One region of the Psychromonas sp. MME2 genome, then DNA from elsewhere that is predicted to be linked to it. Evidence: predicted binding sites of a transcription regulator. Region 1 holds the regulator's gene; each other region holds the start of a gene.
The links. Region 1 encodes ArgR, which controls arginine synthesis, uptake and breakdown. Its sites were predicted from a motif close to ANTGAATANNTATTCANT; they were not measured.
Positions count from the first base shown of each region.

Region 1 (3,258 bases):
ATCGGTTCCCAAAAAAGGGCTCAGACAACGCAATAAGTCATGCTCACTAATAATGCCCTGAAGTTGATTATCTTCGACAACGAGTAAATGATGAAATACACCGTGATCTAAAATTTCTTTGACAACGGTTAACCTATCGTCCATATCAACGGTCACCACACGAGTTGTCATCATGTCACACACTTTCATATCATGCTCTTCAATTGAACTAATTAAAAAAGCCAGTATCAACTGGCTCTACACATAAACTTAAGTACTTACGTTAAATTAAGGTTTATTTTTTATGAAATCAACGCCCTTTTGAATATCAGCATGCAAGACGGCTAACATTTCTTGTTTTTTCTGATCTTCAAATGGACTTAAATCACCAAAGGGCAAAACGCAATCTATACCATTTTTACCCAACAACAATGGTTGCGTAAAAAATGGCGAACAGCTATTACCACCATCAACATAAGCATTCTGAATAATCCCCTGTTTACCTAACAAAGCTTTTACAAGGTTGATACCAAATATTGATGCTGCACGCGCCATGGAAAGGGTTGCAGACCCTCCTCCCGCTTTTGCTTCAACCACTTCCGTACCTGCGTTTTGAATTCGCTCGGTAAGCTCAACGACCTCTTGTTCAGTAAACGTAACTCCCTGCACTTGCGATAAAACAGGTAAAATGGTGGTACCACTGTGACCACCAATAACATTAACTCGAACATGCTCTGCTGGTAAGCCTTTTTTCTCAGCAACAAAATCTTCGGCACGAATCACATCTAAGGTAGTGATGCCAAATAACTTGTTTTTATCATAAACCCCTGCTTTTTTCAGTACTTCGGCTGCGATGGCAACGGTGGTATTAACAGGATTAGTAATAATTCCAATGCATGCCATTGGGCAGACTTGAGCAATTTTTGTCACTAAAGTTTCAATAATACCAGCATTAATATTAAACAGATCGGAACGGTCCATACCCGGCTTACGGGCAACACCCGCAGAAATAAGAACAACATCGGCACCTTGTAAAGCTGGCGTAGGATCATCTCCGGCATAGCCATCGACATAAACACTGGTAGGAATATGACTTAAATCTTTAGCAACCCCCGGTGTAACTGGCGCAACATCATAAAGTGATAATAATGAATTTTCAGGTAAATCAAGTTTAAGCAGTAAAGCCAATGCTTGGCCAATACCACCAGCAGCACCTAGAACAGCAACCTTCATAAAACAACCTCCGATTTATAATATCATTGCCATTAATATTACTTCAACTTAGTCGATTGTGCTGGAAATGTTAAGTGATTGTGAGCGATGTAAAGTTAATTGGGGTAATCAGCAAAATTTAAGTGATTTAACACATATTTTTGTATTCACCTTCCCCCTTGAATTAACGCATAACAACCATTTAGCTCCCCATTATGCTTTATATAAAATGGATCCGTTGAGTCCTTGATAATTCTATTGTAATAATTGAAAAACGAATATTTATGCATTTTTTTAGATTATTTAGTTATTGATAATTAGCCAATATCGATTATCATTGGCAGTGCAATTTGCACAAGTTCTAAATTAGAGTATTTTTAATATGACACAACCAACAGAACTAATGGACTTCTTCAAGGCATTATTAAAAAAAGAACGCCTCAGCTCGCAAGGAGAGATAGTAGAGGCATTACAGGAAGCTGGTTTTCACAATATTAATCAGTCCAAAGTTTCTAGAATGTTAAGTAAATCAGGGGCGATTCGTACACGAAATGCCAAAAAAGAGATGGTTTATTGCTTACCTTCCGAGCTTGGTATCCCAACAACGACTAGTCCATTAAAAAATCTGGTGGTAGATATTGATCGCAACGATAGCCTAATAGTTATCCGCACAAGCCCAGGCGCTGCGCAACTGATTGCCCGCCTACTTGACTCGATAGGCAAAGCCGAAGGTATTCTTGGCACCATTGCAGGCGATGATACCGTTTTTATTACCCCAACAAGCAGTAAAAAAATTAATAACACCTTAAATGTAATCAAGCAATTATTTCAATAATAGTCCCGAAGGAGTGCGCCTTTGCAAAAAGGCCACTTCTTCACCCCTCTAGCAGCATCGTAAAATTAATCTACTATTAATGGATTAATGGCATTGCACAGAGAAAATGATATTGAAAAAGATAGCCGCTTTTACACTCATTGAGTTACTGATAGTCATTGCTATTATTGCTCTGCTGGCAAGTATTACCTATCCATCTTACCTTTCCTACTTAATCACAATGCGTCGAAGTGATGCACAGGCAGTGTTAATTAAAGCGCAATTAAAACAAAGCAGCCTACATATTTTAAATCCAACCTATAGCGTTGATAAGAGTGAACTAGGCTTATTAGATAATCACTATTATAACTTTACCACTCTCTCTGCCAGCGCATCCACCTACCTCATCAAAGCGACAGCCAAAATGGGCACGTCGCAGGCCGATGATGAAACAGCCTGTAAAACATTATATGTCGATCAAAATAGCAGCCACACTAGCGATGGCAGCACCCCAAATGAGCAGTGTTGGTGATAAATCAAATAAAAATAATAGTTAAAAATTTCCTACTGTGAATACTAACTTGCTGGCATTTTTTATAAGAAACAAACACAAACAGCATGTTTAACCGCCAACTTTTCATCCGTTTTTGTTAAGAAACCACTTTCATTATCACGTTTAAAAACAATTAAGTAATCGCTTTTCTGATGCGCAACTAATAACCATTGTTGATCTGGCGATAGCGCAAAGTGACGCGGAAATAATCCACCAGAAGGGGTAAACGTAAGCGCGGTCAATAATCCATTACTTTGTTTAACGCTGTAAATGGCAATACTATCATGGCCACGATTACTGACGTACAGATACCGCCCATCCAGACTTAATGCCACTTCAGCAATAGAATTTTCCAAGCTACCTTGTGATTCTCCGCTTAATGGCTTGTTTGCCTGTGGCAAACTGCTAATAGACTGAATATGCACTAGTTCGCCAGTCGTTTGATTAAAATTGAAGACACTAACTTCAGAGCTCAGCTCATTACCTAAATATAATTTATCGCCCAACGCATTAAAGGTAAAATGACGTGGTCCTGAACCAGCAGGTAAATACGCACAAAATACTTCATTCAGCTGATTTTCACTCACATCATATACTTTTAAGGCATCAATCCCTAAATCAGCCACGACTAAAAATTTTTCATCTACACTTAATTGACTTGCGTGAGCGTGTGCACTTGCTTGCCTATCAGGGCAACGCC
Region 1 is NZ_JBEWXI010000014.1:20,550-23,807, reverse strand. It holds partial or broken gene AB1A03_RS14750 (CBS domain-containing protein) at 1-189, opposite strand, end outside; gene mdh (malate dehydrogenase) at 268-1,212, opposite strand; gene argR (transcriptional regulator ArgR) at 1,574-2,026, shown strand; gene AB1A03_RS14735 (type IV pilin protein) at 2,139-2,537, shown strand; gene AB1A03_RS14730 (lactonase family protein) at 2,600-3,258, opposite strand, start outside.

Region 2 (3,258 bases), on a different contig from region 1:
CGGATATCGTTAAATCATTGGTCTCTGATATTTTTATAATTGAGTTTTTAATGTGCAAAATTGCACCCATAATACTATGAGAAATAAACCAAGTAACAATCATTGAAATAAATAAAGCAACGGCGAACAAGATATAGGTCATCTGTTTCATGGAATCTATATAATCAGTGATCACATCATTAATTGTTGTTACTAGACTTGCTTGCACTATGCTAATTTTTGATACTGTTTCATTTAATTTTTTTCGTAAACCATCGTTGTCGTTATAACCTAATTGTTGTTGTGCTGCTATTAATGACATAAACGCATTTTTATATGCATCAAGGGCACTTAAAATCGCATTTTTTTGCGGTGTTACTAAGTAACTTTTTTTCACGTCAGCATAAAAGTTATCAAAGTCTTCAGTAAAGATATCGATATATTTATCGTCAAGCAGTAGCATGTAATTTTTTTCACTGTTGCGAACATTCAGCATCATTTTATGAAACATCACTGAGTCACCAATCTCGACCTCTGCCGTATGTGCTGTCTCTCTAAGTTGACCATAGAAACCACTTTGTGAATCAAATCCTATACGTTTTTGTGTATTAAATACTTCAATGAAGATATTTTGGTATTCATTGAGTAATTTACCTAATCGCAACGGTTCTTCACTTGAGCGGTTAATGTTTCTCAGGTCATAATCCAATTTGTTGATTTGTGTTTGTAATGCCAATATTTCGTTGTTGAAGGTTTCATAATATTCATTTTTTTTACTGACTAAAAAGTCCTTTTCGTGTGTTCTTAATTTCCAAATGCTGGTTTCAATTTTGCCGATATTTTCTGTTAGGACAATATCCTGTTTAAAGGATGTGGCAGCGAAGGTCATTAGCAATAGCATAGCTAGCATACTGACTGCTGTTACAAGAGTAGAGGCTCTTAATTTTTGTTTGATTAACATTTGTGTTGAATTCCCTTTGAATGAAAATGAATGTAACTAAATATAATTATTGTTTTTGTTGCTGCCAATAATTTTTTGCACATCTTACTAAGAACTGGCAGGTTATGGCGTACAATTTATATTAATAAATAGCTTTTTGTGAGCTAACTTAACAAAAGTAATAAATTTATACATGTTTGCTTATTTTTATTTTTAATAACACATACTTTGCACCTGATAGAGGTAATTTGTAAATATTCTGTTTTCGCTCTGTGCTGGTTAAATTCATTTATATAATTATTCATAAATATTGAATAAATACTCAGAACTTATTAGAATGCCCTTCATACTACGGAGAGTGCCAAAATGGGGCTCTCTATTTTTATTGAGCAGATGAAACAGGGACTCCCTATGTTAAAAGCAATTGTAGTTGGTGCAAGTGGTTATACTGGCGCTGAATTGGCTCTTTTTTTAACTCGTCATAAATATATTGAATTAAGTGGCTTATATGTTTCAGAGAATAGTCTCGATAAAGGAAAAAAAATATCAGACCTTTATGGAAACTTACTAGGTGTTGTTGATTTACCATTACAGCCGCTTGCAAGTGATAATGTTGCCACTATTTGTGCGGGTATTGATATTGTCATTTTAGCGACTGCACATGAAGTAAGTCATGATTTGGCAGCTCTTTTTCTTGAACAAAATACCGTGGTTTTCGATCTTTCCGGTGCATTCCGAGTCCAAAGCTCTGGTTTTTATGATAAGTATTACGGATTTACTCATCAATACCCAGATTTGTTAGATAAAGCTGTTTATGGTCTAGCTGAATGGAATGTCGCCGCAATTAAAAAAACAGATTTAATTGCCGTACCTGGTTGTTATACCACTGCATCGTTAACGGCACTTAAGCCATTATTTGAAGCTGGGTTAATTAAAGAAGGTTGCAAACCAACCATTAATGCAACCAGTGGGGTAAGTGGCGCAGGTAGAAAAGCGAGTATAGCGAGTAGTTTTTGTGAAGTAAGTTTACAGCCATATGGTGTATTCAATCACCGCCATAAACCCGAAATAGATCAACATCTAGGAACTCCTGTTGTATTTACTCCGCATTTAGGTAGTTTCAAGCGTGGTATTTTAGCAAGTATCAATGTGCAGCTCAAAGAAGGGGTGAGCAACGCTCAGGTTGATCAAGCATATCACGACGCTTATGCAGATAAAGAAATTGTTCGTTTGATGCCTCATGGTAAATATCCTGCATTAAAAAATGTTGTTAATACTCCTTTTTGTGACTTGGGATGGGCTGTAGATGGTAACGATCTGGTCGTGTTTAGCGCAATTGACAATTTATTGAAAGGTGCTTCGTCGCAGGCGATACAATGTATTAATATACGTTTTGGATTTGCCATGACAACGTCTCTTATTTAAGTGGAATAATAAAAATGACTCAACCTTTGTCTACACAGCCATTACTGATAAAATTGGGTGGTGCTGTGCTTGAAAACCAACAGGCCTTAGCTAATTTATTTTCAGCTTTAACCGTCTATTTACAAGATCAACAGCGTCCTTTGTTATTAGTGCACGGAGGCGGCGTTATTGTTGAAGATGTATTGCGCAAAATGAACATCGTTAGTGAAAAAAAAAATGGTTTACGCATAACGCCCTTCGAGCAAATACCTTATGTTGCCGGAGCATTAGCTGGAACATCTAATAAATTGCTAATGGCGCAGGCGCTACAGTCTGGGCTTTCGGCGGTTGGGCTTTCGCTTGCCGATGGTTTTAGTTGCAAAGTGACGCAGCTCGATCCTGAACTAGGAGCCGTTGGTGTCTGCAGTGCTAACAACCCAACCTTAATAAATGGCTTATTAGCTGCAGGACATTTACCAGTTATATCATCTATTGGAATTGGTGATGATGGCCGCTTATATAATGTTAATGCAGATCAAGCTGCCATTGCTATATGTGAATTGATTGGTGCCGAATTAGTATTCTTGTCCGATGTCGATGGCGTATGGGATGAGAATAAACAGGTCATAGCTGAGCTAAATACACAATTAGCTGATACACTTATCGCCGATGAAGTAATCAAAGACGGTATGGTTGTGAAAGTGCAAGCTGCGCTACAGGCAGCAGATAAACTAGGTTATGTTATGTTGGCTAGTTGGAAGAATCCTGAAAATTTAGTGTCATTGCTTGCAGGGCAAGCCGTGGAACAAAAGTAGTTAAGTAGAGAGTAAAGCGATGAAAGATTTATTAACAGGTATGGAAATGACGCAGCAACAGGCATTGGATCTGATTGCATTAGGCAAAGAGTTAAAAGCAAATCCTGCTAAATATCATCA
Region 2 is NZ_JBEWXI010000002.1:9,446-12,703, reverse strand. It holds gene AB1A03_RS00325 (HAMP domain-containing protein) at 1-940, opposite strand, end outside; gene argC (N-acetyl-gamma-glutamyl-phosphate reductase) at 1,331-2,344, shown strand; gene argB (acetylglutamate kinase) at 2,359-3,138, shown strand; gene AB1A03_RS00310 (ornithine carbamoyltransferase) at 3,158-3,258, shown strand, end outside.
Region 2: the regulator ArgR is predicted to act here: its motif matches at 1,229-1,246, upstream of argC (N-acetyl-gamma-glutamyl-phosphate reductase).

Region 3 (3,258 bases), on a different contig from region 1:
CATGCGGGTGTAGCTCAGCTGGATAGAGTACCTGGCTACGAACCAGGCGGTCAGGGGTTCGAATCCCTTCACCCGCACCATATTTTCTTTTGCCACACCAACCCCTATTAATCCCCTTTGCTAACATTTCAATTTGCTACACGTAATGGCGCATCCTATAATAATACCAATCGGAATAAATAGCTGATCTATTTTACTGGTTAAAATAACTTACTTTTTTGTTGTAAGTTTCGCAAAGGGAACAACCATTTGTGTCAACTTACGCCTCAAATTAAGCCATTTTTCCTGCGCAAAATTTAGATCACATACTTAATTATTCAATGATGCGCCTTGCTCTCCATCCTTTTTCCCTGCAAGCCATGACCATCCTATTATGCGAATAGGTATGAGTCATTCATCGGTTTGGCGCAAATGGTTCTCTTTTGATAAGGAAATTTAATGAATTTAGGTGCGCAGTTATATGGCTTTAAAGAAGAAGAGTTGAAAATGAGGCCGGAAAAAGTGTTTAAGGCTATTGCTGATATCGGTTATCAAGCTGTGGAAATGCCTTTTGTACTTGAAGCTTCTTCATTATTAAATGAGTACGATTTAACATGTTCTGCCTTGCATATCGGCTCAGAGGGGCTGTTAAACTATGTTGAACTTCTCGACTATTTGGACCGCCATGATTGTGCTAATTTATGCGTTTCTGGTCCATTAGGTTGGCATGATTGTAGTTTAGAAAATTTTAGCGCGACATGCTCCATTATTAACAAGGCGGCAGAAGAATTTAAGGTTGCGGGTGTTAAGGTGCATTATCATAATCATGACTTTGAATTTTTAAAGTCGACGCGTAATGATATCACCCCCTTTGATATTCTTAATAAGGAGTTAGATATTACCAATGTGGGATTATGTGTCGATATCGGTTGGTTGCATTTAACGGGAATCGATCCCGTTCTCTTTTTAAAAGAGCATGCGAGTAGGATTTCATATTTACACCTAAGAGATTTTGCTCAGGGGCGATCTGTTGCGTTAGGTGAGGGGGAGGTTAAGCTTCTTCAGATAATGAAGACTTTTGACTTACTGAGCGATTTGCAGTGGTTGATGGTCGAGTTTGAACCAACGGATAATGCTTATCAATATTTTGCAAGGAGTGAGCGTTTTTTACGTGCGAATCATATTTGTTAATATCAATTAGTGGATATATTGCACGAGGGGAATTACCACGCAGAACTGGTTTTGAGCTAGCACCCCGTAGGTGAAGAAAAATAGCACCAATCTGCTTTGTTATAAAATCTCGATGTAGAATAACTATGCTGCAAATTTTTGCCTCGCATCTCGGCACTATTTTTCCTTTTATAGATTATTAGTAAAATTGAATGGTGAATATTTATTTGTTTTTATTGCATACTTGTTTTGTTTTTTTGTGTCTCAATAATATTCTCCATGTCTACTAATGTCTGATCTTTATTCGTGACAATCATCACCTAATTACAACATAAATTTGCTTTTTTCAAAGTAATCATTAGCTTTAAAAAAGCTTGTAATTGTTAATGTTTTAAGCTCTTTGAGGCTGTTTTATCTATACTTCCAATTTAATAGAAAATCCCGTATGATAATTTGTTTTTGAAACTCAGTTTAATTTCTTAATTCTTATTTTTTATAGGGTTATTAAGAGGTTAAGGTATGTTTATTAGGCTTTTTTAGCCTAAAAGTGGTGAGTTAGCTTTTTTATTCACCCTTTATTGCAGGTGATATTGTAGAGGAAGTGTGAATAATTATTCATTCACCTCTGTTTGTTAACAGGCATTTATTATGTACAAAAAGGATAATTACTATGGATGTTACTGAGTCATTATTAGAAGCATTAGTGTTAATGGGCTTAGGTATGGGCTTTGTGTTTCTGTTTTTAGGTTTATTGATGGTTGTCGTTAGCTTGATGGCAAAATATACGCCCGCAGATCTGCCCGTGACGAAAAAGGCCGTGCAAGGTGGTAACAATACCGCTGCCAATACGCAAATTAGCCCTCAATTAATTGCAGCAATGACTACGGCTGTGCAGCAATATCGCAAATCAACTGCACAATAAAGGAATATGAACTATGGAGAACGTGAAAATGGCGAAGCCTTTAGCAATAACAGAAGTGGTGCTGCGTGATGCGCACCAATCATTGTTTGCAACCCGAATGCGTATCGATGATATGCTACCGATTGCAGAAAAATTAGACAAAATGGGGTACTGGTCTTTAGAGACTTGGGGCGGTGCAACATTTGATTCGTGTATTCGTTATTTAGGTGAAGATCCATGGGATCGTATCCGCGCATTAAAAGCGGCCATGCCAAACACGCCACAGCAAATGTTATTACGCGGTCAAAATCTATTAGGTTACCGTCACTATGCCGATGATGTTGTTGAAAAATTTGTCGAACGAGCACATAAAAATGGCGTCGATGTGTTTCGTATCTTTGACGCGATGAATGATGTTCGTAATTTTGAAACTGCGATTAAGTCTGCCGTTAAAATTGGCGCGCATGCACAAGGTACAATTTCTTACACAACCAGCCCTGTTCATACTATTGATAACTGGGTTGATATGGCGAAACGCCTTGAAGATATGGGCAGCCATTCTATATGTATTAAAGATATGGCGGGTCTGTTAAAGCCATATGAAGCAGAAGAGCTAATTACAAAAATTAAAGCGAGTACCAATATACCACTGGCGTTGCATTGTCATGCAACGACGGGATTAAGTCTTGCTACACAGCAAAAAGCGATTGATGCGGGTATTGATATTATCGATTCTGCAATTTCTTCAATGAGTATGACCTATGGCCATTCGCCAACGGAAACACTTGTTTCAATTGTTGAAGGGACAGAGCGAGATACCGGACTTAACCTTCCTCAATTAGCTGAAATATCATCATATTTCCGAGAAGTACGTAAAAAATATGTGAAATTTGAAGGGGAATTAAAAGGCGTTGACCCACGTATTTTAATCGCTCAAGTTCCTGGCGGTATGCTGACAAATATGGAAAGCCAACTTAAGCAGCAAGGTGCTGCAGATAAGATGGATGACGTATTAAAAGAGATCACCGTTGTACGTAAAGATCTGGGTTATATTCCCTTGGTTACACCAACATCACAAATTGTTGGCACACAGGCGGTTATTAACGTTTTAATGGGTGAGCGCTATAAAAATATCACTAAAGAGACTGCTGGTGTATTAAAAGGCGAATATGGTGCCGCTCCTGCTCCATTTAATGCCGAGCTTCAAG
Region 3 is NZ_JBEWXI010000002.1:820,178-823,435, forward strand. It holds tRNA gene AB1A03_RS04105 (tRNA-Arg) at 4-80, shown strand; gene AB1A03_RS04110 (sugar phosphate isomerase/epimerase family protein) at 439-1,170, shown strand; gene AB1A03_RS04115 (oxaloacetate decarboxylase subunit gamma) at 1,820-2,071, shown strand; gene oadA (sodium-extruding oxaloacetate decarboxylase subunit alpha) at 2,100-3,258, shown strand, end outside.
Region 3: the regulator ArgR is predicted to act here: its motif matches at 1,752-1,769, upstream of AB1A03_RS04115 (oxaloacetate decarboxylase subunit gamma).